4 regions of the Roseibium sp. AS2 genome follow, and region 1 is predicted to be linked to each of the others. Evidence: predicted binding sites of a transcription regulator. Region 1 holds the regulator's gene; each other region holds the start of a gene.
What was found. The regulator PhoB, encoded in region 1, activates phosphate uptake and scavenging genes when phosphate is short. The targets are predictions, from matches to a motif close to TGTCATNNANCTGTCAT.

Region 1 (6,069 bases):
TGGGGCACCTTCTACATCTCCATCGTGGCGCTTGCCGTGGCCGTCCCGATCGGCCTGTTCGCGGCGGTCTACCTGTCCGAATATGCGGGCCCGAAAGTGCGCGCCGTTGCCAAGCCGCTGCTTGAAATTCTCGCGGGCATCCCGACCATCGTCTACGGCCTGTTCGCCCTCCTGACCGTCGGTCCCATGCTGCTGTCGGTCTTCGGCGACGGTGGTCTTGGCATCATGAAGGCGGGAACGGCGGTCATGACGGCCGGTCTGGTGATGGGGGTCATGCTGATCCCGTTCGTGAGTTCCCTGTCCGACGACATCATCAACGCGGTGCCGCAGGCCATGCGTGACGGCTCCTACGGATTGGGGGCCACCAGGTCCGAAACCGTCAAGAAGGTCATCCTTCCCGCCGCCTTGCCCGGCATTGTCGGTGCCATTCTGCTGGCCGCGTCCCGCGCGATCGGTGAAACCATGATCGTGGTGCTCGGGGCCGGTGCGGCTGCGCGCCTGAGCCTCAATCCCTTCGAAGCCATGACCACGGTGACCGCCAAGATCGTCAGTCAGCTGACAGGCGATGCCGACTTCGCGTCACCGGTTGCGCTGGTCGCATTCGCCCTGGGCATGACACTCTTCGTGGTGACCCTGGGTCTCAACATTGTTGCGCTTTACATCGTGCGCAAGTACCGGGAGCAGTATGACTGATGACCGACACAAACCTTCCTCCCTTGACGTCCGGGTCGTCTTCCGATGCACCGGTCAAATCGAAATCGCTCTATGCGCTTGATGATCTGACGCGCCGGCGCAATGCGTCCGAAACCCGGTTCAAGGCCTATGGCATCGGTGCCATCGCAATCGGCCTGTTCTTCCTCATCGTCCTGGCGGTGTCGATCGTCTCCGAAGGCCTGCCGGCATTCACCAAGACCGTGGTCAACGTGAATTTCACGCTGACCCAGGAACAGTTCGACGCTGCCGAATCTCAGCTTTTCAAGACCAAGGCCTACGAGCAGATCTTTATCGGTGCGCTCCAGGGTCAGCTCGAGGAACGCGGTGTGAACGTTCCCTTCGATGCGGCCGCTATCGAACGGATCGTCGGCAAGCCGGGTGGAACCATTCGCGCATATTTCCAGTCCAACCCGGACAATCTGGGCGAGCCGGCGGGATTTGAGCTGGCGGCCTCCTCCCGGGTCGACGGCTACATGAACGGCCGCGTCACGCGCGAGAACATGACCGACAGCCGGTTCCTGCAGGCGAGCGATCTGGATCTTGTCGACAATCTGGTTGAGGCGGGTGTCATCACCAACGTCTTCAACTGGAACTTCATCACCGGTGCGGATTCGGGTGTGGACAATCCGGGCGGCGCCGGCATCGGCGCGTCCGTTGTCGGCTCGTTCTTCATGATGCTGGTGGTCCTGTTCCTGTCCCTGCCGATCGGTGTGGCCGCGTCCATCTACCTGGAGGAATTCGCGCCGCAGAACAGGTTCACGGACATGATCGAAGTGAACATTTCCAACCTGGCGGCCGTCCCCTCGATCGTGTTCGGTATTCTGGGTCTGGCGGTTTTCATCCAGTTCATGCACCTGCCGCAGTCCGCACCGCTTGTGGGCGGGCTGGTGCTGACGCTGATGACCCTGCCGACGATCATCATCTCGACCCGCGCTTCGCTGAAAGCGGTGCCGCCGAGCATTCGGGACGCCGCGCTCGGGGTTGGGGCTTCCAAGATGCAGGCCATCTTTCATCATGTCCTGCCTCTGGCCATGCCGGGCATCCTGACCGGCACCATCATCGGTCTGGCGCAGGCACTCGGTGAAACCGCGCCGCTGCTGCTGATCGGCATGGTCGGCTTCGTGGCACGCGGATACCCTGAAGGTATCGTGGCAGGCTTCACCGATCCGAACTCGGCAATGCCGGCACAGATCTACACATGGGCCGCGCGCGCCGACTATGCATTTTACGAAAAAGCCTGGGGTGGAATCATCGTGCTTCTGGTGTTCCTCCTCACCATGAACGTTCTCGCGGTCATCCTGCGCCGCCGGTTCGAGCGCCGCTGGTAAGGGATGATCCGATGAACGAGATGCCGAATATTGAACAGGCGAAAAACATGACCGACAGCAAGATTTCCGCAAAAAAAGTCCAAGTCTATTATGGCGACACACACGCCATCAAGGATGTGGACATTGAAATTCAACCACGTTCGGTCACCGCCTTCATCGGTCCGTCCGGGTGTGGCAAGTCGACGTTCCTGCGGACCATCAACCGCATGAACGACACGATCGACATCTGCCGGGTGGAAGGGTCGATCAAGATCGACAGCGAGGATATCTACGATCCGAAGGTGGACCCGGTGCAGTTGCGCGCCAAGGTCGGCATGGTGTTCCAGAAGCCGAACCCGTTCCCGAAGTCGATCTACGACAATGTTGCCTATGGTCCGCGCATTCACGGACTAGCAAAGAACAAGACCGATCTGGACGAGATCGTTTCCTCCAGCCTTCAGAAAGCCGGTCTTTGGGAAGAAGTGAAGAACCGCCTGGACGAGCCGGGCACCGGCATGTCCGGTGGTCAGCAGCAGCGTCTGTGCATTGCCCGTGCGATCGCCGTCAGCCCGGAAGTGATCCTGATGGATGAGCCGTGTTCGGCGCTTGATCCGATCGCCACGGCCAAGGTGGAAGAACTGATCGACGAACTGCGCGAGAACTTCACGATCGTGATCGTGACGCACTCCATGCAGCAGGCCGCCCGCGTGTCTCAGCGTACCGCATTCTTCCACCTCGGCGTGCTGGTTGAGGAAGGTCTGACAGAAGACATCTTCACCAATCCGAAAGACAAACGTACACAGGACTACATCACTGGCCGCTTCGGCTAAGCGATTTCCGTAAATCTCAAGGGGACTACAGAATGGCTGAACATACAGTCTCGGCTTATGATGAAGAACTGACGGCCATGGCCGGCAAGGTCGCCGAAATGGGTGGACTGGCCGAAAAGGCGTTTGCCGACGCCATTTCCGCACTGGTTTCCCAGGATTTGGAGCTGGCGAGGTCGACGATCGACAAGGACGCCCGTCTGGACCGTCTTCAGCAGGAAGTCGAAAGCAAGCTGATCGAGTTGATCGCGCGCCGTCAGCCGATGGGCCAGGACCTTCGCGAGATCACCGCGGCAACCCGCATCTCCAACGATCTGGAGCGTGTCGGCGATCTGGCGAAGAACGTCGCCAAGCGGGCCATCGCGATCGACAGCGACCTGCAGTCCAAGAAGCTTGCGATCGGTGTCGAGCACATGACGGAGCTTGCCCTCGCGCAGCTCAAGCGGGTGCTGGATGCCTATGCGCGCAAGGACGCGGAGGAAGCCCGCCGCGTGCAGGAAGCCGACGCGGAAATCGACGCCATCTACACGTCTTTGTTCCGCGAGCTGCTGACCTACATGATGGAAGATCCGCGGGTGATCACCCAATGCGTCCATCTGCTGTTCTGCGCAAAGAACATCGAGCGGATCGGCGATCATGCGACCAACATTGCCGAGAACGTCTATTACATGGTCACGGGCGACCGTTTGCCGGAAGACCGTGCGAAAGTCGACGAAACCGGCGCCTAGGTCACCAAAGGTTCAATCGGGAGCGAACGGACACCCGAATGTTGACCGGGTCACAAGTCGCAAAGCATTTCGTGCCCGGTCAGACGCAAGCACGATACGTAAGGTTCCGTCGAGATTGATCACGGAAAAAGAACCGGCCGGCGCCAGGTCAGGGACCTGTTGCGCCGGTTGCCGAAATTGGAGCGAGATGTATGCCGAAGGTGCTCATCGTTGAAGACGAAGAACCCCTCAGCCTTCTACTAAGATACAATCTGGAAGCAGAGGGCTACGCTGTCGAAGCGTGTGTCCGGGGTGACGAGGCCGAGATCCGGCTTCGGGAAAGCCAGCCCGACCTTCTTCTGCTCGACTGGATGCTGCCGGGGTTGTCAGGCATCGAGCTGTGCCGCAGGCTGCGCGCACGCGAGGACACGGAGCGGCTGCCCGTGATCATGCTCACGGCGCGGGGTGAAGAAGCGGAGCGAATTCGCGGCTTGTCCACCGGCGCCGACGATTATGTCGTCAAGCCGTTCTCCGTACCGGAGTTGATGGCACGCGTGCGGGCGATCCTGCGCCGGGCCAGTCCGGAAGTGGTCTCCACCATGCTGCGGTCCGGAGACATCGAGCTGGACCGGGAAACTCACCGTGTGCGTCGCAATGCCAAGGAAATCCACCTGGGTCCGACAGAATTCCGGCTGCTGGAATTCCTGATGACGTCTCCGGGCCGGGTGTTCTCCCGCGAGCAGTTGCTGGACGGTGTCTGGGGTCATGATGTCTACGTCGACGAACGCACGGTCGATGTGCATGTCGGCCGTTTGCGCAAGGCTCTCAACAAGGGCAAGGCCAAGGACCCGATCCGGACCGTCCGGGGTGCGGGCTACGCCTTCAACGATCAGTTCACCGTCTCCGCCTGAAACGCGGCAGCCTGATACGAAAAAACCCGCCATGTCGGCGGGTTTTTGCTGTCTGGGAACGCGATGCCTGCGGTCAGCCCGCCTGGGCGACAACCTTGCGGTCCCGGCGGCGGTCGGCCATGGGCTGGTAGGCGATCTTGCAATGATGGGTGCAATAGGGGACGCTGGGGTCGGACTGGCGGCCGCAGAAATAGAAATCATCTGTCGCCGGATCGCCGATCGGCCATTTGCAGGTCCGCTCCGTCAGCGTGAGAATACTTGCCCGCTGCGAGATCGGCACAAGATCCGCTATCGGCTCAACGGCCGGCTTGGGCACGATCGCCGGGGCCGGAGCAAAATCCGCTTTCAGCGCCGTCGCGCCGATGGACTGCGGTTGCTGGGCGGGTCTCTTCGGCGTTGCGGCACCGGTCGAAGCGGGCCGGGCCCGCCGCGGCTTCGCGCTGGAAGAGGTTGATTTGGCCCGGCCGGACAGGCCCAGACGGTGCACCTTGCCGATGACGGCGTTGCGCGTGACACCACCCAGTTCGCCAGCAATCTGGCTCGCGCTCAATCCGTCGCTCCAGAGCTTCTTGAGAAGCTCAACCCGGTCGTTTGTCCAACTCATTGCCGCACCCTTTTCTTGGGCTGCCCTGCAGCCATTAACCTCGTGTTAAGCGCACGTAGTCGCGCCTAAGGATGGCATATCTAGTGCCTCTTGATGATTTGCCGCACGAGATCTCGTGTGTGATGTCCCAGAGGTTACAATAACGTTAATTTGTCAGGCAACCGTTCACCCAAATCCAGTTGGGGATGAACCGACTTTTCCCCAATTATGGCGAGGTGCTTGAGAATTTTGAGGAATTCGCCATTTGCGCGCTGGCGGGGCGCCGCAGCGCATTTCCATTGACAGTCCATGGTGGGGGCAGTGTATAAGAAAACTGCTGCGTGCCGCCTTATCGGGCGGCACGTTGCGTTTTGGCCGGGCGCACCGTTTGCAGGTGCCGTACGGCGTCACGGTGGCGCTGAAGAAACGGCCGTTTTTGAGGAGTTCAACGAGGTTATGTCCGCGACCGCATTGTTCGGGAATTACGCAAGATCGGAACTGGCATTCGATCACGGGGAAGGTGTCTGGCTGGTGACGGCAGACGGCCGACGATTCCTCGATTGCGGCTCCGGGGTTGCGGTGAACGCGCTCGGACACAGCCACCCTCATCTGGTCAAGGCGCTGCAGGAGCAGGCCGGCAAGCTCTGGCACGTTTCCAATCTGCACCAGAGCCCGAACGGGGAACGTCTGGCCCGGCGGCTGTGCGAGGCGACATTTGCCGAAAAGGTGCTGTTCGTGAACTCCGGTGCGGAAGCCATGGAAGCCGCGATCAAATGCGCGCGCCGGTATCACTATGACAACGGCCAGCCCGAACGGTTCCATATCGTCACCTTCGAGGGGGCCTTCCACGGCCGGACGATTGCGACCATCGCTGCCGGCGGCCAGGCCAAGTACATGGAAGGCTTCGGCCCGAAGGCGCCCGGTTTCGACCAGGTGCCCGTCGGCGATATCGACGCGCTGAAGGCCGCGATCGGACCGCAGACGGCGGCAATCGCGATCGAGCCCATCCAGGGCGAAGGC
Region 2 (6,069 bases), on a different contig from region 1:
AGGTGGCCGTCTTGGTGCCTGAACGAACCAATGCAATCAGCTGGTCGCTCAGCTCCCGGCTGTCGCCGAACTTGAAGGTTTCGGCACCCGGATACTTTTGTTTCAGGTCGTCGATCGACATGGCTTACATCCTGAACAGGCCGAAGCGCGTGGCTTCAATGGGCGCATTGAGCGCGGCCGAAAGCGACAGGCCAAGGATATCGCGGGTCTTGCGCGGGTCGATGATGCCGTCGTCCCACAGGCGCGCGGTGGCGTAGAGCGGGTGGCCCTGTTCCTCGAACTGGTCGACGATCGGCTGCTTGAAGGCCTGTTCCTCGTCCGGGGACCAGGAACCGCCCTTGCGTTCGATGCCGTCGCGGCGGACGGTGGCGAGCACCCCGGCGGCCTGTTCGCCGCCCATCACCGAGATCCTGGAATTCGGCCAGGTCCACAGGAAACGCGGGCCGTAGGCCCGGCCGCACATGCCGTAGTTTCCGGCGCCGAAGGAGCCGCCGACCAGCATGGTGATCTTGGGAACGGAGGTGGTGGCAACCGCGGTGACCAGCTTGGCGCCGTCCTTGGCGATGCCGCCGCTTTCGTACTTCCGGCCGACCATGAAGCCGGTGATGTTCTGCAGGAACACCAGCGGCACCTTGCGCTGGGAGCAGAGTTCGACGAAATGGGCGCCCTTGACCGCGCTTTCGGAGAACAGGACGCCGTTGTTGGCGACGATGCCGACGGGCATGCCATGGATATGGGCGAAACCGCAGACCAGCGTGGTGCCGTAGCGCGCCTTGAATTCGTCGAACCGGGAACCGTCGACCGTGCGGGCGATCACCTCGCGGATGTCATAGGGTGTCTTCAGGTCCGCCGGCACCACGCCGAGGATTTCCTCCGGGTCGTAGAGCGGGTCTTCGGGGCTTTGCAGGGTAACGGACGGCGACTTCGAGCGGTTGAGGCTGGCGATCGCGCGCCGGGCCAGGGCCAGGGCGTGGGCGTCGTCGCGCGCCAGGTGATCGGCAACACCGGACAGGCGCGTGTGCACGTCGCCGCCGCCGAGATCCTCCGCCGTGACTTCCTCGCCCGTGGCCGCCTTGACGAGCGGCGGGCCTGCCAGAAAGATGGTGCCCTGGTTGCGGACGATGATGGTCTCGTCGGACATGGCCGGCACATAGGCTCCGCCCGCCGTGCAAGAGCCCATGACGACGGCAATCTGGGCAATGCCTTTCGCCGACATGTTGGCCTGGTTGAAGAATATCCGGCCGAAATGGTCCCGGTCCGCGAAGACCTCGTCCTGGTTGGGCAGGTTGGCGCCGCCGCTGTCGACAAGGTAGATGCAGGGCAGGTTGTTCTCGGTGGCGATCTCCTGCGCGCGCAGGTGTTTCTTGACCGACATCGGATAGTAGGTGCCGCCCTTGACCGTGGCGTCATTGGCCAGGATCATGACCTCCTGGCCCTCCACCCGGCCGATGCCGGCGATCATCCCGGCGGCGGGGGCCGCACCGTCATACAGGCCGTTGGCCGCCAGCATGCCAACTTCCAGAAAGGGCGATCCGGGATCGAGCAGGCGCGAGACACGTTCGCGCGGCAGGATCTTGCCGCGGGAGACATGGCGCTGACGGGCGGTCTCGCCGCCGCCGTCGAGCGCGGTTTGCGCGGCCGCCCGGACCGTGTCCATGGCCGCCTCATGGGCGACCCTGTTGGCGGCGAATTGCTCGCTTCTGGGCGAAAGGCTCGACTTCAGGATGCTCATGTCATCCGATCTCCCTTGGGGATTGTTCACGGGACCGTGTGCCAGTTCCCGGTGATCCGGTCTCCGGTGCGACGGCCTTGCGCACCAGATCCAGATAAAGCTCTTCGATGTCCGGCCTGGACAGGCGTCCGCCGTCGCGGAACCAGGCCGGAATGCCGGTCAGCATGGCGATGATCGCGCGGGTCGTGACCATGGCGTCCTGAACGGCGTAGCGTCCGGCGGCGGTGCCGTCTTCGAGAATGCCGGCAAGGACCGCCTCGTAGCGGCGGCGCTCGGCCTCGACGAGGTCGAAGTTCGCCGGCTCGAGATTTCTCAGTTCCATGTAGGAAATGAACACCTCGTCCGCCCGCTCCAGGTGGTAGCAAATGTGGAAGCGCACGAAATGCTCCAGCGGGTCCATGGCCGCCGGCTCGCCGCTGTCGACCCAGGCGGCGTGCAATTCGGCCATATGCGACAGCATCAGGTCCTTCAGGATGTCCTGTTTGGTCGGGAAATGATTGTAGAGCGCTCCGGGCCTGACGCCGACATCGGCGGCGATCTCGCGCATCGACACGGCGGCGTAACCGGCGGCGGCAAAGCGCTTCAGCGCCGCCTCGCGGACACGCGCGGCGGTTTCCTGACCCTTCGCCCGGGCCGGGCTGCGTATCTGCGTTTGAACGGCTGCGTCGCTCATCAGGCTCCTCCCTGCTCCTGAAAGTAAATGAACGACCATTCAGTTACAAGAAGATTTTGAGGGCGAGGCGCAGCCTGAGGCACACGATGGCCTGCAGTGCCAAAGAGCGTTAAAACAGGTTCCTCAGGCGGGTCATAATTCACGCACTTGGAATAAACCGGCATGACTGTCAAAAAACTTACATGGATAACCTGTTCACAGTCCTACGGTATCCGGCGTTCACCAGAAGGGCGGATGACCAAGCACATGAAAACTGATCCGTGCGCGCAATCGGCTGGAATGACTGCGCGCCGACCTTGAGCGTTTCGCCTCAATTGTACAAAGGGACCGACGGATGACCGAAGACAGCGCAAAGACCTGGGTTGAAACCGAATGGGCGGACAGTCTGGACGAAGAGCTGGAAATGGAGATCGACGATCTTCTTGTCGCCAAGGATCTTGCGTTCATCTCGGACAAGAAGCACAAGTCCCCGGTCGAGCGGAACACCTATTTCCACGAACTGCTGCGCCTGCAGTCGGAACTGGTGAAACTGCAGGACTGGGTCCAGCACACGGGCGAGAAGATCGTCATCGTGTTCGAAGGCCGCGATGCCGCCGGCAAGGGCGGCGTCATCAAGCGCATCGCCCAGCGTCTCAACCCCCGGGTCGCCCGCGTGGTCGCACTTCCGGCGCCGACCGACCGCGAAAAGACCCAATGGTATTTCCAGCGCTACGTACCGCATCTGCCGGCGGCCGGCGAAATGGTGCTGTTCGACCGGTCCTGGTACAACCGTTCCGGTGTCGAGCGGGTCATGGGCTTTGCCGATGACAACCAGGTCGAGCAGTTCTTCAACGACGTTCCCGAATTCGAGCGGATGATCGTGCGCTCGGGTGTCCGCCTGATCAAATACTGGTTCTCCATCACCGACGAGGAGCAGCAGTTGCGCTTCCTGATGCGCATCCACGATCCGCTGAAGCAGTGGAAGCTGTCGCCGATGGACCTGGAATCGCGCGTGCGCTGGGAAGATTACACCAAGGCCAAGGAAGAGACCTTCGAGCGGACCAACATTCCCGAGGCGCCGTGGTTCATCGTCGAGGGCAACGACAAGAAACAGGCACGGCTCAACTGCATCAGCCACCTTCTGTCGATGATCCCCTATGAGGACGTGCCGCACGACCCGATCACCCTGCCGGAGCGCGTCTACAACTCCGACTACGAACGCAAGGTCCTGCCGGAGCACCTCTACGTGCCGCAGAAATTCTGAGGCACGCCAATCCTGGTTGAAACCGCGGGCGCGTTCGCACCGGCGCGCCTGTTTCTGATTCGGTACACGGGCCGGCCTGACAGGTGGCAGGTTGTCTGTCGTGTGTCTGGCCGATCCTTCGAGACGCGCGCGAGCGTGCTCCTCAGGATGAGACCGTGGGTTTTGAGAGGTCCGGGAATGCCAGAACGCGCCAAAGCCTCCCCCTCATCCTGAGGAGCCGCGAAGCGGCGTCTCGAAAGATCGGCCACATCCTCCTGGAGCACGCGATCCCGGACAAATGCCAGTCACACCGCAAGCCTTCCGGCGCGGTGACCGCCCTTGCAAGACCCTTGTCATTCATGCCAACTGAGGGGCGTGCCTCAAAAACTGGAAAAAAGACAAGGGAAGGATGCCCGGGATGAATGGGAAGAAAATTCGCTGGGGGATCGTCTCCACCGCAAAAATCGGCCTGGAAAAAGTCATTCCGGGTATTCGGCGGTCGCAGACCGGAGCCGCATGTGCCATCGCCTCCAGGGCGCTCGACAAGGCACAGGCCGCGGCGACCGATCTCGGCATCGAGAAGGCCTATGGCTCCTACGAGGAGCTGCTCGCCGATCCGGACATCGATGCCATCTACAATCCGCTGCCCAATCACCTGCATGTTCCGGTGACGGTGCAGGCGGTGGAGGCGGGCAAGCATGTCCTGTGCGAAAAGCCGATCGCGCTCGATGCGGCGGAAGCCGCCAGGTTGCTCGATCTGCCGAAGGACAGGCTGATCGCGGAGAACTTCATGGTGCGAGCCCATCCCCAGTGGATCAGGGCGCGCGAGATCGTGCGCTCCGGAGACCTGGGCGAGCTCAAGGCCATCCAGTGCTTCTTCAGCTATTTCAACGACGACCCGGGCAATATCCGCAACATGGCCGATATCGGTGGTGGTGCGCTCTACGATATCGGCTGTTACACCATGCTGGCGGGCCGCTATTTCTTCGATGCGGAGCCGCAGCGGGTGGTGTCGCTGGTCGACCGGGATCCGGAATTCGGCACGGACCGGATGACCAGCGCCCTGCTGGATTTCGGCCGGAACCGGCACCTGAATTTTGTCGTCTCCACCCAGTTGACGCCCTATCAGCGGTTCAATCTGGTGGGCACGAAAAAGCGTTTGGAGATCGTCATCCCGGTGAATGCGCCCCAGGGGGAGGCTGTCCAGATCCGCCTCGACGACGGCTCGATGCTCGGGGATCGCGCCATGGAAACGCAGACCATTGCCCCTTGTGACCAGTATGGCGAGCTGGTCGACGTCTTCGGCAGGGCGATCACCGGGGAAATGCCGCTGCACCATGGCGCGGAGGACGCCGTCCAGAACATGAAGATCCTGGACGCGCTGTTCGCCTCGGCGGACAAGGGCGGCTGGGTGGATGTCACCTGATCCTGTAGCCCCCGCGTCCCGGCATCGGCCCGGCTAGGCGGCCAGAGCCACGGCGTCGCTGCCGGCCGGCAGGCGCAGGGGACAGGCCGGATCGGTCACGGCTCTCCAGACGGCATCGACCACATCCGCCGGAAGGGTCAGCTCCTGGTCCGCAATCGCCATGAAGCTGCTCATGACGTCGTCGATGAAGGGTTTGTAGTCCGCCGGCGGATCCTTCGCGTCTGCCCCCAGTGTCCTGGCCTTCTGGCCGAAGCTTGTTGTCGGTGCCCGTCCCGGCAGCACCAGCCGTACCCGGATGCCCAGGGGCGCCAGCTCCAGGGCCAGACACTCGGTAAAGGCGTTCACGGCGGCCTTGCTGGCCGTGTAGACCGGCAGCAGCGGCAGCGGTTTCAGCGTCACGCTGGAAGACACGTTGACGATGACGCCGGCCTTTCTCGAACGCATTTGCGGCAGCACCGCCCGGATCAAGTCAAAGGATCCGAAGGTGTTGGTCTCGAACAGAGTGCGGATCGCCTCCAGGGGCGTGCCTTCGAAGCAGGACAGAAAGCCGATGCCGGCATTGTTGACCAACGCGTCAATCGGGCCTGCCGCCTCGACGGCCCGGGCGATGCTGTCGCGGTCGGTCACGTCCAGAGGGAGCATCCGCAGACGGTCCGAGGCCGGCAGAAGCGCCTCATCCGGATTGCGCATCGTTGCAACCACGGACCAGCCGCGATCGAGGAAACGGCTTGCGGTCTCCAGACCGAAACCCGAGGAACATCCGGTAATCATCACCGATTTCATGACACAATCTCCTTGGAATGGATGCTTGTGATTTTGGCGAAATCGATCAATCTATCTATAATGGAAAGTCTCTTATTTGTTTTTGAAAGTCCTGAATGTCCGATCCGCTCTCCGAGATGATCTCGCTTCTGCGTCCGCAGGCGCCCTATTCGAAGCTGGCCGAGGCATCCGGACCCTTCCGGGTGCGCCGGGAGGATGTGGACGAACTGTTCTATTGCATGCTGCTTGCCGGC
Region 3 (6,069 bases), on a different contig from region 1:
CGGTACAGGAAATCCGCCATGGCCGGACCGCCTGACATCAGGGCGGAAAACGACCAGCCGGCCCCCTGGAACGACCACAACACAAAAGCGGTCAGGGCGACATAGACGGTGAACTGGAGCGCCCCCGGCCGGTCGACCCGGCTCGGCAGTCGGTCGCGTCTGGTCCGGACAGCCTCATCCATAATGCTTGCCCAGATCCGCTGCCGACACCTGGCCGCTCGGTTTGTCCAGAACGATGACACCCTGCCTGATCACAAGCACCCGGTCGCAGTAGTCCAGCGCCTGTTGCACGTTGTGAGAGGTGAACAGCAGCGCAATGCCCTCCTCACCCGTCAGCTGGTGGAACAGATCCATCACCTCGCGCCCGGCGACCGGATCGAGGCTGGCCACGGGCTCGTCCGCCACGATCATCCTGGGCTGCTGCATCAGGGCCCGGGCGATCGCAACCCTCTGCGACTGACCGCCGGAGAGCTGATCGGCGCGTTTGGCCGCATGATCGGCCAGTCCCACCCGCTCAAGGCACGCCATTGCCCGTTCGCGCAGTTCGGACCGCGCAAACACCTGGGACCATCCGCGCAGCCCGCCGGAGCGGCCCAGATTGCCGTGGAGCACGTTGGTCAGTGCGGACACACGCGGCACCAGATTGTGTTTCTGGAAGACGAACCCGACATCGGCCCGAACCTTTCTGAGCTGCCGCGAATGCGCCGAGGAGATATCCTCGTCAAACAGGGCCAGCGACCCGGCTTCAGGCTCGACAAGCCTGAGCGCGCACCGCAAAGCGGTGGACTTGCCCGCACCGTTGGAGCCGATCAGAGCGACCGCCTCGCGCCGGCGCACCGAAAAGGAGACGCCGCGGAGCACTTCGCGGTCCTTGCCGAAGGATTTGCGCAATCCCTCGACCCTGAGTTCGCATGGGGCCTCGGAACTCCCGGGCTGCGGCACGGCCACCGGCGCCTGGGCGTCGGCGGCACGAAGTTGGGCACTCGGCATCATTCGCCGATGAAGTTGTCGTATTGCGGGAACCCGGCGGTCGTGTACATGGACCTGACGAGACCGTAGGCACCGTCCTCGATCGCAACCAGGTCCATGCCGGAATACTTGTCGTTTTCCTCATGCTGCAGGATCGCGGTGATGATCGCTTCCTTGTTGTCGAGGATCGCGTCGCGGATCCCTTCCGCCGTTGCCGGATCCACATGGGCGGCAACCATCAGCATGTCGTTCGGCAGGTCGCCGGACCGGGCCACCACACGGAAGAACCCGTTCGGCACGCTGTCGTCCTTGTTGCGCACGTTCAGCCAGGAATTGTGGTTGGTGCCGATGGCCGCCACGTCGCCTTTCTTCAGGGCTTCATGGGCGATGTTGCGCGACGTGTGCAGCTTGTCGACATCCTTGACCGGGTCGACGCCGTAGTCCGCCATGAGCTGCATCGGGCACAGCATGTTGGAGGTGGAGCCGATGTCACCGAAGGCGACCTTCTTGCCCTTGAGATCCGCAGGGCGGGTGATGCCGCTGTCGGCGCGCACCACGATCGCGCAGTAATAATCGGGACGGCCGAGACCGATCAGCGGCGTGGCTTCGGTCAACGTGTTGATGACGATGTATTCCGCCGGGCCGGTGACGACAAAATCGACGCGCTTGGCGCGCAATGCCTCGGCGGCGGCCGTGCGGCTGGTGACCGGGAAGAATTCGAACGTGTGATCGGTCGCGTTTTCAAGGGCTTCCTTGAAAGGGGCCCATTCAACCTGAAGACGCTCCAGGCCTTCCACATCCGTGACGGCCAGTTTGAAGGTGTCGGCAAAGGATGAGGACAGGGAAACGGCGAGAGCGGCGGCGGTGACCGCGGCGAATTTCAGAAAGCGCATATCGGGAACTCCGTGTGTAGCCGGTGCAAAGCCGGCAAGGCAACGGAAACGTAACGACAAGGGCGGCGCTGAAAGTGAATGTATTATGTAAATTGGACGACATTTACAAAGACGATCGAAGCAAAAAATTGCAGTAAATTATTTTATCAATAAAAAGCTCAACCAAAACTTGGACTTATTATTTTCACGGCAAATAATATTCTGAAGACCGTCGCAAAACTTCATAAAAGTATAATCGTATAGACATCTGCCAAGGACGGTTTCTTGCTAGGTCGCTCTCCGTTTCCCGGAGGTGTGCATGCTGGTCATTGAGCAATTGTCAAAAGAGTTCGGCAACCTGGTTGCGGTTGACGGAGTGTCGCTGGCGATCCCGCAGGGACAGATGATCGGGGTCATCGGCCGGTCGGGCGCCGGCAAGTCAACGCTGTTGCGCATGATCAACCGGCTCACCGATCCGAGCCGGGGCACCATCATCAACGAGGGCCGCAACATCACGGCGCTGCGCGGACGCGACCTGCGCCTGTGGCGGGCCTCCTGCGCCATGATCTTCCAGCAGTTCAATCTGGTGGAGCGCATGGACGTGCTGACCAACGTGATGGTCGGCCGGATTGCCCATACCGGGTTTGTCCGGGCCATGACGCGCTCCTTCACGGACGAGGATCGTGCCCGGGCCATCGAGGCGCTGGACCGGCTCGACCTGGTACCGCAGGCGCTTCAGCGCGCGGGCACGCTGTCCGGCGGCCAGCAGCAGCGGGTCGCGATCGCCAAGGCACTCGTCCAGAACCCGCGCATCATGCTCGCCGACGAGCCGATTGCCTCCCTCGACCCGGCAAACGCCACGCGGGTCATGGATGCGCTGCGCGAGATCAACAGAACCGACGGGCTGACCGTGCTGGTGAACCTGCACACGCTGGATACGGCCCGCGCCTATTGCGACCGGATCATCGCCATGCGTGCCGGGCAGGTTCATTTCGACGGAACGCCGGATGCCCTTACCAGCGAAAAGGTTCGCGCGATCTACGGCTCGAACGACCTGTCGGCACCTATCGACGAGGCTGTCACCTCCACGTCCATGACACCTGCTTCGCCCCGGCCGGCCAGACAGGCCGCCGGGGCCTGACCCGCGGGAGCGGTTGACCGCTCGCGCATCCCTGGAGCGGCCGCGGCCGCGCACCCGCCGGAGACCCCGGCGACAAGGAGCATCACCATGAAGGCCATTCTCGCAGCAGCAGTGTCCACTGCCGTTCTGGCAGCCTCTCCGGCCCTGGCGGACAGCTGGAAAGATCAGTACAAGACCATCAAGTTCGGCATCCTATCCGGCGAAAACGAAAAGGACCGGATCGCCCGCTACACGCCTTTTGAAAAATACCTGGAACGCGAACTCGGCGTCGAAGTCGATATCTTCACCGCCGGCTCCTATGACGGCGTGATCCAGGCGATCGCCGCCGACCAGATCGAATTCGCCTTCTTCGGCTCGTCGTCCTATGCCGCCGCCTACACCGAAACCGACGGCGGTGTCGTTCCGCTGGTATCGCGGCTGCAGAAGGACGGTTCCACCGGCTATTTCTCTGTCGTCGCCGTGCGCTGCGACAGCGGCTACAAGTCGCTTGAGGACCTCAAGGGCAAGACCCTCGCCTTCGCCGATCCGGACAGCACCTCCGGCTACGCCGTGCCCTATTTCAACCTGGCCAAACAGGGCTTCGACCCGAAGAGCTATTTCGCCGCGACGCCGTTCTCCGGCGCGCACGAGACCGGCGTGCTCGGCGTCTACAACAAGCAGTATGATGCGGCTGCCACCTACATCACCAACGAAGCCGACGGCATTCCCCAGCGCATGGTCACCAAGGGTATGATCGACGAAGGCGCGATCTGCACCATCTGGAAATCTCCGGAAATCACATCCGGCCCGCTGGCAGCCCGCGCCAACCTTCCGGAAGACCTGATCAGCGACATGCGCCAGGCCCTCATGGACATTCCGGAAAACGACACCCTCGCCTTCATTGAAATGACCGGCGGTGAAGACAGCACCCAGGAAGGCTGGATCGAGGTCGATCACGACCGCTACCAGTGGATTGTCGACATGCGCGACTGGCTGAAAAAACAGCGCCGCGGCGGCTGATTTCACATCCTGAAGGGAGGCGGCACACGGCGCCTCCCTTTTTTCCACTGAAGAGACCGTCCAGCTCATGACCACTCTTTCCCCCGCCATCGATCTGTTCGAACGCGACTATGCAGCCGCACGCAGGTCGGCGCTGCGCGTCAACGCGCTATCGACCGTATTGTTCGCGATCTGTTTTGTGGCTGCCGCCTGGGTCGGTGGATTTTTCGACATGACCGACGTGACCCTTGCCAATGGGGATCGGGTCTCCATGTGGAAGATCTGGGCCGGGCTGCCAAGGCTCGGGGAATATCTCTACAAGACCCTGCCCGTCCTGCGCCGGGACACGCTCGGGGCGGATCTGGCGGAGTGGTTCTGGCGCTGGAAGGTCTGGCTCCGGCTTCTGGTCGAAACCATCCTGATTGCCTATCTGGCGACGCTGCTCGGCATCGGCGGCGCTTTCCTTCTGAGCTTTCCGGCCTCGCGCAACCTGACGCCGAATGCGCTGGTGTTCAATGTCACGCGCCGCTACCTGGAGATCCTGCGCACGGTGCCGGATCTCGTCTGGGCGCTGATCTTCGTCTTCTGCTTCGGGGTCGGCCCGCTCGCGGGTGTTCTTGCCATCGGCATACATGCCACGGGCGCACTCGGAAAACTCTATTCCGAAGCCAACGAAAACGCCGACATGCGCCCCGTGGAAGGTATCCGGGCCTCCGGCGGCTCCTGGTTCGACCAGATCCGCTACGGCATCGTCCCGCAGGTGGTTCCGAACATCATCAGCTACACGCTGCTCCGGTTCGAGATCAATGTGCGGTCCTCCTCCATCATCGGCTTTGTCGGCGCCGGCGGCCTGGGTCAGGAAATCCGGGTGGCCATGTCCCTGCAGGAATACACCGACCTGTCGGCCCTGTTCCTGATCATCTTCGTGACCGTGATCGTCATGGACATGCTGAGCGAAAGGGTCCGCCACCGCATCATCGGTCTGACCGGAAAAGGCGTGCGTTCATGACTGAAGTATCACCCGATCTGGCACGGGCCAGGTCCCTGGTTCCGGCTGCCTTCGGCACCCCGCGCAGAACCCGGCTTCTCCGCCTAGCCGCCTGGTCGGCCTTCGTACTGCTGACCGGCTGGTGCCTGTGGGCCTTCGGCTTCTCCCCTGCCCGCCTTCTGGCGGGCGTGACCCGGTTAGGCGACGTGCTTTCCTTCATGTTCCCGCCCTATGTCTGGACCACCTGGGCCGAATGGCGGGAAATTCTGAAAGGCCTGGCCGAGACGGTCTCCATGGCATTCATGGGCACGCTGCTCGGCGCGATCATCGCCTTTCCGCTTGCCTTTCTCGGCGCCGGAAACATCATGCCGTCCCGCTGGTTCCGCCTTGGCATCAGACGGGGTTTCGATGCTCTGCGCGCCATCGAGCAGCTGATCCTGGCGCTGGTGTTCATCCGCGCCTTCGGCCTCGGCCCGCTCGCCGGCATCCTGGCGATCGCGGTGTCGGAAATCGGCACCTTTTCCAAACTGTTTTCCGAAGCGATCGAGAACACGTCGAACAAATCGGCCGACGGCATCCGCGCTTCCGGAGGAGGCAACTTCCACACTGTGCGCTTTGCCATCCTGCCACAGGCCCTGCCGGTGATCCTGTCGATCGTGCTCTACAACTTCGAGAGCAACACCCGTTCGGGAACGATCCTGGGCATTGTCGGCGCCGGTGGCATCGGCTTCCTGCTCGCCGACCGCATCAGTGCCTACCGCTGGCCGGAGGCCTGGACGATCATCTTCCTGATCATCTTCATGGTCTACCTGATCGACGGCTTTTCCGGGTTCCTGCGTAAAAGGATCATTGGCGGCGAGGACCAGGGCCGGACGTAGCCTTCGGCAGGTGTTCATGGCATCCAGATCTGCCGCCAGGCAACGGCATGGATGCCAAGGTCAAGCCATGGCATGACGAATTGGATAGGTAGAGAGAAGAAAGCCCGCCCACCCAAACTTCGTCATTACAGGGCTTGACCCTGCAATCCACGCCGCTTTCTATCGGAGCATGAGGCGTTTCTGGGTCTATATCCTCACAAGCCGCAAGAACGGGACGCTATACACTGGCGTCACAAACGACCT
Region 4 (6,069 bases), on a different contig from region 1:
CAAGCCCACCCTGAACCTGGTCCCTTTCACAACGGCCGCGAAATACGGCGTCTCGACGGAAAAATGCGGCCGGCGGCGCTTTTGCACGTCCACGTCGAGGGTTCCCTTGCGTTGCAAGAGTGTGGTCGTGGTTCCAGGGCTTCGGTACTTCGAGAGTGCAAACGTGGTGTTCGGGCCCACGGCGATGGAATCGGTTCCGCGCACGATGAGCACTCTCGATCCCGATCGTGTTCCCAGAGTGTAGCCTTTGTGGAACACCATGCCCTTCTTTACCCGAAAGGCCGGAATATTCGGCGCGACAAAATAGGAGATCCCCGACACACGTTTGACCACCCATTCGCCGGCGGATGCCGCCTGCGCATCACAAACCTGGAGCGCCAGCAGAATACCGGCCAGCATCCCGGTCGTTCGAGCCAATCGAGAGAAACCTAATACGAAATGAACGATTTTTCTCTTTAACGTCACGCATGGAGACGTTGTTTTACTATGGTCCATCGTATGCCGCCTGTTAGATAACGGCGACAAATCTATCTGGTTGTTGTTTAATTTCAGGTGAAATTCATCGGCTAAAATCCGGTTTCTTCACCCGGCCCAATTTGCGATCAAGTTACATACGTAGTTTTCAATCCAACGTTTCCTGCATCTGGGTCAGCGAAGGCTTCTTGTTGAGGAAACCCTGCGTAATGCGCACCCATGCAGATCACGCGATCCGGCCAAGCCCATAATGTGCCTTGCAGGCATATCCGGGTGCTTCGCAACCACGTACGGATTCAGTCGGCGTTGTACCCGCCGCCACATCCGGAACACGGGCACAGGCAGGAACCGAACTCTGATTATTTGCAGGTCAGACGATGGCCAGAAGATCTTTTTCCACCGACCTGAAAATTTCGACCTCGTCGATGTTCATCTGCTCGACACCACAGCGCACGGCCTTTTCGAACACCGCCCGATCCTGTCCGGCATAGAACATCTGCGTGATCAGCCCCGCACGCCTGGCGGCGGCGACCGCATCAGGATCCAGGTTGTCTTCGTGGAATTCCAGAATATGGGCATCCTGGGCAACCGCACGGTCAACGGAACCGACATGCATGTAGAGCACCATGCGCCGAAGATCCGGCACCTTGGCCCTTGCCTCGGCGCGGATGGACTGGTCGAAGGAAAACGTCCAGGCGTCGCCGAGCATGCCACGCACGGCCAGCATGTCGCGCACCTCGGCCGGATCGCCTTCCTTGATTTCCACGTAGGTCGCGATGCGTCCCTTGCAGCTGTCCAGAAACACATCGAAACGCGGCACCCGCTCGCCTTCGAACGCGGCGCCGAACCAAGATCCGGCATCCAGCAGATCGATGTCGGCGGACGACAGGTCCGAGAACCTGCCTGTCCCGTTCGTTGTCCGGTCCACCGTGACATCATGCATGACATAAAGCACACCGTCCTTCGATGGCCGCACGTCCAGTTCGACAACACCGGCGCCAAGCTCGATGGCTTTCTCAAGGGATGCCAGAGTGTTCTCGGGAGCCATCTTGCTGGCGCCCCTGTGACAGACAATGACCGCTTGCTTCACGTTCAATACTCCTGTGTCTCCGAACCTACCATTCGGAGCTTACCGGGCTTCTTTGCAAGCCACAGTTGAAGGAAAAGTTATCCCTGCTTTGCCTGATCTTCTTGATGTCTTGATGACATCGCAACTTTCCGCATGAATTCATGCGTTTAAATCCCGAGAAAACGGCGGTTCCGGCTGAAACAGGATCAGCAGCAAGCCAGTTTGCCGAGCGCGGCCTGATTCGTCCATGCATCCGGCAATCAAGACATTCAAAAGACTTGGAAATTAATACCGATAGCCTCTTCGACCAATACCGGTCTGCCGGACCGACATTGTTCATCCAGTACGAACAGTCAGTCAAATAGCACTCCGCGCGAATTCGATTATCTAGGGGAAACGGCGTTCATGAAAGAACGCTCCGGACACCGCTACCAGAGGTTTGACAATGATCCGCATCGCAGCTTCCGCCTTCGCCCTGTCCCTGCTTGCCGGCACCGCCGTCGCAGAGCCTGTCGCGTTCGATTTCGACAAGTCCCACGCCAACCTGGCGTTTTCCTACAACCATCTCGGCTACTCCACCACCGAAGGCCGTTTCGGCGAATGGGACGGCACCTTGCTTATCGACAAGGAAACACCGGCCGATTCCACCGTCGAGTTCACGATCGATGTGTCCAGCATCGACACCTTCTTCGCAGACAGGGACAAGCATTTCCTCAGCGCCGATTTCTTCAACGCGGAGGCCTTTCCCACAGCCGCGTTCAAGAGCACCAAGGTCGAGCAGGTCGGCGAGAACCAGCTTGAAGTGACCGGCGACCTGACCATCAAGGACATCACCAAACCTGCAACGCTCCAGGTGACCGTCACGACCTTCGGCGAACATCCCATGGCCAAGAAGGAAGCCGCCGGCTTCGCGATTTCCACCGTTATCAAACGATCCGACTACGGAATGGACATGTATGTGCCATATGTCGGCGATGAAGTGACCGTGACCTTCCACGCGGAAACGTTGAAGGCCGACGCGACCAACTGATCCTGACCAAAGCGGAGGCCGTTGCTCGCGGCCTCCGTCCCATCCATGGAGCCGTCAATGCTGCGCAACACCAAATCGGGATACGGCCTCGTGGCAATCCTGTTTCACTGGACGATGGCCGTGCTGATCCTCGGCATGCTGACACTGGGGCTCTACATGCGCGGTCTGCCGCTCACCGAGCCGGCCACGTTTCAGCTCTTCCAGTTGCACAAGTCCATCGGATTCGTGGTTCTCACCCTTGCCGGCCTGCGGTTGCTCTGGCGGCTGTTCAACCCGCCCCCGAAGCTTCCCGCCGGCATGCATCCCCTGGAGAGGATCGGTGCGCACCTGGGACATATCGGCCTCTATGCCATGATTTTCGCGCTGCCTCTGACCGGCTGGCTGATGGTCTCCGCGTCGCCCTGGGGCATCCCGACGGTTCTTTTCAACGTTCTGCCGGTCCCGCATCTGCCCGTGCCCGCCTCCCTTGGAAGCCAGGAGCAGGCAGAAGCCTTTTTCAAGAACCTTCACGAATATGGCGCCTACCTGCTGATCGCGCTGATCGTCGTCCACGCTGCCGCTGCGTTCAAGCACCATCTGATCGCCCGGGACGACACGCTGAAACGGATGATTTCAACCGGACCCGCCAAGGCGGATTTCTAACAGATCGATTCAGGAAAACCCGACATGCTTTTGAAAAACAGTCTCCCTGCCCTTGTGTTGTTATCGGTCGCATGGTCAGCAACACCGGTTGCCGCGGACGTCTGGACGGTCGATGCGGACCAGAGCCGGCTGGGCTTCGAGGTCAAGCAGGGCACGAGCACGGTGAAGGGTTTCTTTGCCACGTGGCAGGCCAGGATCGATTTCGACCCGGCCGCCCCTGAAACGGCCGCGATTACGGCAATCATCCGTCCCGCGAGTGCCTCAACGGGCAATCCCCAGTTCGATGGCACGCTGCCGGCGAAGGACTGGTTCGACGTGAACGCCTTTCCGGAAGCCGAGTTCACAGCCAATAGTGCCACACTGGTGGAAGGCAACAGCTATCGCGCGAGCGGAACCCTGACGGTCAAGGGCGTGTCCCAACCGGTCGATCTCGACTTCTCGCTGGAAATCGACGGTGACACCGCAAGGGCCAGGGGCACTGCCACCGTCAATCGTCTCGCCTACAAGCTCGGTTCCGGTGTCGGAACGGACACGGTGGGCGATGCGGTGACGGTGACGCTGGATCTGTCCGCCTCGCGGTAATGCGATATCTTTCCTGCGTGAGACCATTTGATCAGGCCGCGCCCCTTGGCGCTCGTGGCCTTTTTACCGTATGAGTTCCTCACCAGAATGTTCCAGCGCTTTTCGACCCCTGATGTCCGGAAAGCAGCCAGATCAGGAAAGCCGTCCCATGAACGCTCCCGTCACGCCCCCCGACTACCACCACAGCGCCCTGTTTCCGCAAGGCGCGGACCAAACCCCCTACCGCAAGCTGACCTCCGACTTCGTCAAGACGGCAGAGTTCAACGGCGAAGAAGTGTTGATGGTCGAGCCGGAAGGATTGCGCCTGCTTGCCGAGGAAGCCTTCAAGGACATCAACCACTATCTGCGTCCGGGACATCTGGAGCAGCTGAAGAAAATCCTCGACGATCCCGAAGCCACCGAAAACGACAAGTTCGTCGCCTTCGACCTCCTGAAAAACGCGAATATTTCCTCCCATGGCGTGTTGCCCATGTGTCAGGACACCGGCACTGCGATCATCATGGGCAAGAAGGGCCGCCGCGTTTGGACCGACGGCTCGGACGAGGCCGCCCTCGGTGAGGGCGCGCGCGATGCCTATTACAAGAAGAACCTGCGCTACTCCCAGCTCGCGCCGATTTCCATGTTCGAGGAAGCCAACACCAAGAGCAACATGCCGGCGCAGATCGAACTCTATGCCGACGGCGAGGACGCCTACAAGTTCCTGTTCATGGCCAAGGGCGGCGGCTCCGCCAACAAGACCTTCCTGTTTCAGGGCACGCCCTCGCTGCTGACCCATGACCGCATGATCGATTTCCTGAAGGAAAAGATCCTGACGCTCGGCACCGCCGCCTGCCCGCCCTACCATCTGGCGATTGTCATCGGCGGAACGTCGGCGGAGATGAACCTGAAGACGGCAAAGCTCGCCTCGGCGCGCTATCTCGACGGATTGCCGACGGCAGGTTCCGAACTCGGCCACGCTTTCCGCGACCTTGAGATGGAGGAGGAGATCCTCAAGCTGACCCAGGCCACCGGTGTCGGTGCCCAGTTCGGCGGCAAGTATTTCTGCCACGATGTGCGCGTCATCCGGCTGCCGCGGCACGGCGCGTCGCTGCCGATCGGCCTCGCCGTGTCCTGTTCCGCGGACCGTCAGGCCGTCGGCAAGATCACGAAGGACGGCGTTTTTCTGGAACAGCTGGAAATGCATCCGGAAAAATACCTTCCCGAAGTCACCGACGAACACCTGTCCGACACCGTGGTCAAGATCGACCTGACCCGGCCGATGTCCGAAATCCTGGGAGAACTGACCCGGCACCCGATCAAGACCCGCCTGTCCCTGACAGGTCCACTGATCGTCGCTCGTGACCTGGCGCATTCGAAATTGCGCGACCGGCTGGAGAGCGGCGCGCCCCTGCCCGACTATTTCAAGAACCATCCGATCTATTACGCCGGCCCCGCCAAGACCCCCGAAGGCATGCCGTCGGGTTCGTTCGGCCCGACCACGGCCGGCCGGATGGATGCCTATGTGGACCAGTTCCAGGCCGCCGGCGGCTCGATGGTGATGCTGGCCAAGGGCAACCGGTCCGCCCAGGTCCGCAGGGCCTGCCAGGCACATGGCGGCTTTTACCTCGGCTCCATCGGCGGTCCCGCAGCGCGCCTTGCACAGGACTGCATCAAGAAGGTCGAGGTGGTCGAGTTCGAGGAACTCGGCATGGAAGCCATCTGGAAAATCGAGGTCGAGGATTTCCCTGCCTTCATCGTCGTCGACGACAAGGGCAATGATTTCTTCAAGGAACTGAACCTGGGATAGGCCAGTCCCCGGCACAGGGGGGCGACCCGGTCCGGCCCGATACCGGGTGCGCGTATCCTCAGATACTGCCCGGAACCGGGTCGGCGTCAGGGGCGAATCGGATTTGTCCCTGGTCCGACCGCTTGCCGGAGAAGAAACCGGCGGGTTCGGCGCCTTCGGAGAGACAACTTCAGCAACCTGAGCGTGAGCCACTCGCCTCTTCAAGCAAGACGCGAGCAAAACGTTGCAAATTCAGCACATTCGAACACTCCGGGGCCTGCTCACATCAACGTGAAATTCCTTTTGCGAACGATCTGGGACATGTTTATTAACAGTGCGGCAAGGACATTTTCGTAACGTCACTCCTGTGACTGGCACCCGTGGGGCAGTGGACCCGGTGCGAATGGGGGATTAGAATGAACAAGATTTTCTTCATCGTGGTGGCTTTGGTCGCGAGCGCGTTCGCGCTGACGGCTCAGGCAGCTCCGCGATACGGCTTTTTCGATC

Region 2: the regulator PhoB is predicted to act here: its motif matches at 2,573-2,589, upstream of ppk2 (polyphosphate kinase 2).
Region 3: the regulator PhoB is predicted to act here: its motif matches at 1,948-1,964, upstream of phnC (phosphonate ABC transporter ATP-binding protein).
Region 4: the regulator PhoB is predicted to act here: its motif matches at 1,666-1,682, upstream of WNZ15_RS17905 (glycerophosphodiester phosphodiesterase family protein).

Annotation. Positions count from the first base shown of each region.
Region 1 is NZ_JBBMQN010000006.1:90,856-96,924, forward strand. It holds gene pstC (phosphate ABC transporter permease subunit PstC) at 1-693, shown strand, start outside; gene pstA (phosphate ABC transporter permease PstA) at 693-2,042, shown strand; gene pstB (phosphate ABC transporter ATP-binding protein PstB) at 2,054-2,851, shown strand; gene phoU (phosphate signaling complex protein PhoU) at 2,884-3,576, shown strand; gene phoB (phosphate regulon transcriptional regulator PhoB) at 3,768-4,466, shown strand; gene WNZ15_RS18360 (GcrA family cell cycle regulator) at 4,540-5,070, opposite strand; gene WNZ15_RS18365 (aspartate aminotransferase family protein) at 5,506-6,069, shown strand, end outside.
Region 2 is NZ_JBBMQN010000004.1:590,293-596,361, forward strand. It holds gene WNZ15_RS14825 (ASCH domain-containing protein) at 1-121, opposite strand, end outside; gene WNZ15_RS14830 (carboxyl transferase domain-containing protein) at 125-1,732, opposite strand; gene WNZ15_RS14835 (TetR/AcrR family transcriptional regulator) at 1,734-2,405, opposite strand; gene ppk2 (polyphosphate kinase 2) at 2,740-3,648, shown strand; gene WNZ15_RS14845 (Gfo/Idh/MocA family oxidoreductase) at 4,046-5,053, shown strand; gene WNZ15_RS14850 (SDR family oxidoreductase) at 5,087-5,836, opposite strand; gene WNZ15_RS14855 (AraC family transcriptional regulator) at 5,932-6,069, shown strand, end outside.
Region 3 is NZ_JBBMQN010000002.1:574,959-581,027, reverse strand. It holds gene phnE (phosphonate ABC transporter, permease protein PhnE) at 1-182, opposite strand, end outside; gene phnC (phosphonate ABC transporter ATP-binding protein) at 175-993, opposite strand; gene phnD (phosphate/phosphite/phosphonate ABC transporter substrate-binding protein) at 990-1,862, opposite strand; gene phnC (phosphonate ABC transporter ATP-binding protein) at 2,161-2,982, shown strand; gene phnD (phosphonate ABC transporter substrate-binding protein) at 3,070-3,981, shown strand; gene phnE (phosphonate ABC transporter, permease protein PhnE) at 4,049-4,969, shown strand; gene phnE (phosphonate ABC transporter, permease protein PhnE) at 4,966-5,826, shown strand; partial or broken gene WNZ15_RS07680 (GIY-YIG nuclease family protein) at 5,996-6,069, shown strand, end outside.
Region 4 is NZ_JBBMQN010000005.1:611,799-617,867, reverse strand. It holds partial or broken gene WNZ15_RS17910 (FecR family protein) at 1-495, opposite strand, end outside; gene WNZ15_RS17905 (glycerophosphodiester phosphodiesterase family protein) at 845-1,564, opposite strand; gene WNZ15_RS17900 (YceI family protein) at 1,989-2,573, shown strand; gene WNZ15_RS17895 (cytochrome b) at 2,631-3,215, shown strand; gene WNZ15_RS17890 (YceI family protein) at 3,240-3,797, shown strand; gene WNZ15_RS17885 (fumarate hydratase) at 3,946-5,583, shown strand; gene WNZ15_RS17880 (L,D-transpeptidase) at 5,979-6,069, shown strand, end outside.